Regions from separate parts of the Vibrio sp. D173a genome, predicted to be linked through region 2. Evidence: predicted binding sites of a transcription regulator. Region 2 holds the regulator's gene; the other holds the start of a gene.
The links. The regulator CRP, encoded in region 2, controls carbon source genes, mostly activating them, when cyclic AMP is high. The targets are predictions, from matches to a motif close to TGTGANNNNNNTCACA.
Positions count from the first base shown of each region.

Region 1: the regulator CRP is predicted to act here: its motif matches at 757-772, upstream of KIV40_RS07650 (NupC/NupG family nucleoside CNT transporter).

Region 1 is NZ_JAHGAH010000065.1:47,648-50,056, forward strand. It holds gene KIV40_RS07645 (TatD family hydrolase) at 1-712, shown strand, start outside; gene KIV40_RS07650 (NupC/NupG family nucleoside CNT transporter) at 917-2,200, shown strand.
Region 2 is NZ_JAHGAH010000070.1:16,913-19,321, forward strand. It holds gene KIV40_RS08110 (phosphoribulokinase) at 1-277, shown strand, start outside; gene crp (cAMP-activated global transcriptional regulator CRP) at 517-1,149, shown strand; gene KIV40_RS08120 (DUF1338 domain-containing protein) at 1,347-2,138, opposite strand; gene astD (succinylglutamate-semialdehyde dehydrogenase) at 2,403-2,409, opposite strand, start outside.

The sequences.
Region 1 (2,409 bases), on a different contig from region 2:
TCAAGTTGAGCTTGCGCGTGACCAAGGAGTAGAGCGTATCTTGATTCCTTCTGTCGGGCCGAGTAACTGGGCTCATATTCAAGCGCTGGCCAACCAATACTCTCACCTTTATTATGCGCTGGGCTTTCATCCATATTTTCTACAACCAGAGTTTGAGCAGTTTGCCCCAGAGCTGGAATCGTTACTTTCCTCGTCCAAGCGACAATGCGTGGCGATAGGGGAGTGCGGTTTAGACTTCGTAATAGATGTGCCTGTCGAGCTTCAAGAGCAGGTACTTGAATTGCAATTCGAACTGGCAAGACGGTTCGATCTGCCCGTTATTTTACACAGCCGAAAAGCACAGAATCGTCTCATCCAACTAGTCAAAGCAGCCAAGCTTCCTAAAGGTGGCGTATTGCACGCGTTCTCTGGCAGTTATCAGCAAGCGATGGAATGGGTTCGATTAGGTTTTCTTATCGGAGTCGGAGGCACAATTACCTATCCAAGAGCCAATAAAACTCGCGACGCGATTCAAAGATTATCACTTGAGAATATCGTTTTAGAAACGGACGCTCCGGATATGCCTATACTTGGCTATCAGGGCGAGCCTAATCACCCTTCAAAACTGATTCATGTATTGAATGAGCTCTCTCTGTTGCATACAGAAAGCAAGCAATCGATTGCCTCTCAGCTATGGGAAAATAGCAATTCTGCCTTCTTTATATGTGAATAGAATCTAAAGATGGTGTTTAAAAGCGAAAACGTTTCCCTTCTTATTGTGAGATAACTCACAAACGGGAGTGAATCAGTGATGAATCTTATAAGAAAGTGTGAGGGTGGCATTACTTTAATTGATTCTGCATGAGTATAATTGCCCCCGCTTTATAGCTCCATTTTGTAACACGCCAATAAATAACTTATAAGGAAGTCATAAACTATGAGCCTGTTTATGAGCCTAGTCGGTATGGTAGTGCTTCTTGCTATTGCATTTGCATTCTCATCTAACCGCAAAGCTATCAACTTTAGAACTGTGGGTGGCGCATTTGCTATCCAATTCATCCTTGGTGCATTTGTTCTTTACGTACCTTGGGGCCGTGATCTACTAAACGGTTTCTCCACTGGTGTTTCTAACGTTATCAACTACGGTAACGATGGTTCATCTTTCCTATTCGGTGGTCTTGTTTCTGACAAGATGTTCGAAGTATTCGGCGGCGGCGGCTTCATCTTCGCATTCCGCGTTCTTCCTACACTGATCTTCTTCTCTGCACTGATTTCAGTTCTTTACTACATTGGCGTAATGCAGTGGGTTATCAAGATTCTTGGTGGTGCACTACAAAAAGCGCTTGGCACTTCTCGTGCGGAATCAATGTCTGCAGCAGCTAACATTTTCGTAGGTCAAACTGAAGCACCTCTAGTTGTTCGCCCATTCGTACCAAAAATGACTCAATCTGAGCTATTCGCGGTAATGTGTGGTGGTCTAGCATCTGTAGCTGGTGGTGTACTAGCAGGTTACGCTTCAATGGGTGTTCCTCTAGAGTACCTAGTAGCAGCATCATTCATGGCAGCACCGGGTGGTCTACTATTCGCTAAGATTCTTCACCCAGAGACTGACCAGCCTCACGAAGACATCGAAGAAGCAATGGACGGTGGCGACGACAAGCCAGCTAACGTAATCGACGCAGCAGCGGGCGGTGCGGCTTCTGGTCTACAACTAGCACTAAACGTTGGTGCAATGCTAATCGCGTTCGTAGGTCTTATTGCTCTTATCAACGGTATGCTAGGTGGCATCGGTGGTTGGTTCGGTATGCCTGAACTAACACTAGAACTTATCCTAGGCTACGCGTTCTCTCCACTAGCATTCCTAATCGGTGTTCCATGGGACGAAGCAGTTGTTGCTGGTTCATTCATCGGTCAGAAACTAGTAATCAACGAATTCGTTGCATACTTGAACTTCACACCTTACCTAGGTGAAGGCGCTCAAGTTGTTGCAGCTACTGGTGAAGTAATGTCTGCTAAGACAACAGCTATCATCTCATTCGCACTATGTGGCTTCGCGAACCTTTCTTCTATCGCGATTCTACTTGGTGGTCTAGGTAGCCTTGCACCAAACCGTCGTTCAGATATCGCTCGCATGGGTATTAAAGCTGTTCTTGCTGGTACGTTGTCTAACCTAATGGCAGCGACTATCGCAGGCTTCTGCCTTAGCCTTGCAGCACTTTAATTAGAATCGGTTCTTAATATATAGACGCCGTTTTGAATCATGCCCTGTAGCAAGAGATTGCTGCGGGGCATTTTTCGTTTTTCAGGCCTGAAAATTTAACCGCTCGTATATTCTGCACGAAAGAGTTACGCAGTTGGTGGAATAGGGGCTGGAAAATTTTGAGATACAAACCGTTTGCGCTCTATTTGGTGCTACAGTTTTGCGGTGAA
Region 2 (2,409 bases):
TTCCCGCACACATATCAACTTCCAGCGTGTACCGACCGTTGATACTTCCAACCCACTTAACGCCAAAGGCATCCCTAGTTTGGATGAAAGCTTCGTGGTGATCCGCCTACGCGGTATCAAGAATGTCGACTTCCCGTATTTGCTGGCGATGATTGATGGCTCATTCATGTCTCGCCATAACACCATTGTGGTTCCAGGCGGTAAGATGAGCTTTGCAATGGAGCTCATAGTGAGGCCGATTCTGCAGCAACTCATCGAAACTGGGAAAATTGGCTAAAAACCTCGTAAATTGAGTGTTTACTTTTCATACCGTGATCATGTGCACAGTTTTGCTTACAAAATCTCAATCATGGCACGATTAAAATCAAGAAATCGTTTCCGAAAAAGGATACTATTTCTAACCGAAACACAAGAGAGCTTGCAGCATATAAAAAGTGCTCTTATCCTAGTAAGCCCATTCAGGCTTAGCTAAAATATGGATAGCGCAAGCGTACCCTGCAGAGGAAGTGAGATATTATGGTTCTAGGTAAACCTCAAACCGACCCAACATTAGAGTGGTTTCTTTCACACTGTCATATTCATAAGTACCCATCAAAGAGCACGCTAATTCACGCGGGCGAAAAAGCAGAGACTTTGTACTACATCGTTAAAGGTTCTGTTGCGGTTCTTATCAAAGACGAAGAAGGTAAGGAAATGATCCTTTCTTACCTAAACCAAGGCGACTTCATTGGTGAGCTTGGTCTATTCGAAGAAGACCAAGAGCGTACAGCTTGGGTTCGCGCTAAATCTCCTTGTGAAGTGGCAGAGATTTCTTTCAAGAAATTCCGTCAACTTATCCAAGTTAACCCAGACATCCTAATGCGCCTTTCTGCGCAAATGGCTCGTCGTCTACAAGTTACTAGCCAAAAAGTGGGTGACCTAGCGTTCCTAGACGTAACTGGTCGTATCGCTCAGACTCTTCTGAACCTTGCTAAACAGCCAGATGCGATGACGCACCCAGACGGCATGCAAATCAAGATCACTCGTCAAGAAATCGGTCAAATTGTTGGCTGTTCTCGTGAGACAGTAGGCCGTATCTTGAAGATGCTAGAAGAGCAGAACCTAATTTCTGCGCACGGTAAAACTATCGTTGTTTACGGGACTCGTTAATCTCGATTAACGTTTAAAAAATTTAAAAGCCACCAAATGCAAGTTTGGTGGCTTTTTCTTTTTTGGGAATCGGGAACCTGCATTCCGAGAGCGGACTTCGTCCTTCGGGATTAAGCCCTCTCAGATTCCGAGAGTGAGAACCTCCCGCAGCGAAGCGTTTCCGCATCTAGAGGGCGTAGCCCATTCTCGCCTCTTCTTTACCCGTTGGTGCTTTCGAAGATCTTATCTGCCGATGCAGCCACAAATCCTGGGTACAACTCACCGTTATCCATTGGGTAGCGCTTAGCAAACTCGTAGAAGCCTCCAGGAATCACCTCAACGCCTTCAGTAAAGGTCACTGGCACTTTGTCTGCCATGGTCGACGATTGCTCTAGTAGCACCTCTGGCGTGCCTTTTACTTCACCGCCATTCTCGTTGATGGTAAAGCCTGCTGTGCGCAGGTGGTCGTTCACTTGCTTCACTTCTTCATGCTGATTGAGTTGATTCACACTCACTGTGAAGTGGTTCGCTCCGTAACCATGCGCTGCAAGCCAAGAAGCGTATTCACTCTCTTTCGCCAAGGTTTGAAAGTCAGCATAGCTTAGGTCCCACAAGCGTCCGCCGTACAAGAAGTCACTGCCTGTCAGTTTAGAAGCATCAACCTGCTCCACCAGTTTACGAACGATGGCTTGTAGCTCTGGTGAGCACTCATCCACTTTCAATTCACTGATGAAGACTTTTGGTTGTTTCGGATCTGGGTGCTCAAAATGTTTTGCCACCAGCTTTTTGCTTTCAAATACGTAGTCACCACAGGCTTTGTAACCCACCGCCAAGAATGGCTTCGCTAACGTTTCAATGCCTAGGGGAGCGACATTAAACGTACGTAGCGCAATATGGTCATTAATCAGAGGCTCATCTTCTTGAAGAAGTTGATGGACTTTAGCAGCAGAAGGGCACAGACGTTGAATGTAGTCTTGCCATAGCGATTCAAATAACACATCGGGCGTCATAACGACTCCTTGTTATGAAATGTAGAGTTAGGGGTAAGAAGAAGTTGACCGCTCGTTCACAGCCCGTGGGCTGTCCAGAATCACGAACGAGCGGTCATCAACCTGTGACGGTATGTGCGGCATAAGTGCCAGTCAGTCAACACGCGCTGGAGAGTCTTAAGCTCGCCTTTGGCGTTTGCCAGCGCGCTTACCAGAATCCTAACTTGGTAAATAGCTCCGGCAGAGAGAAGCGGCGATACTTTGTCACCGCTTCGTATTTCTCTATTACAGG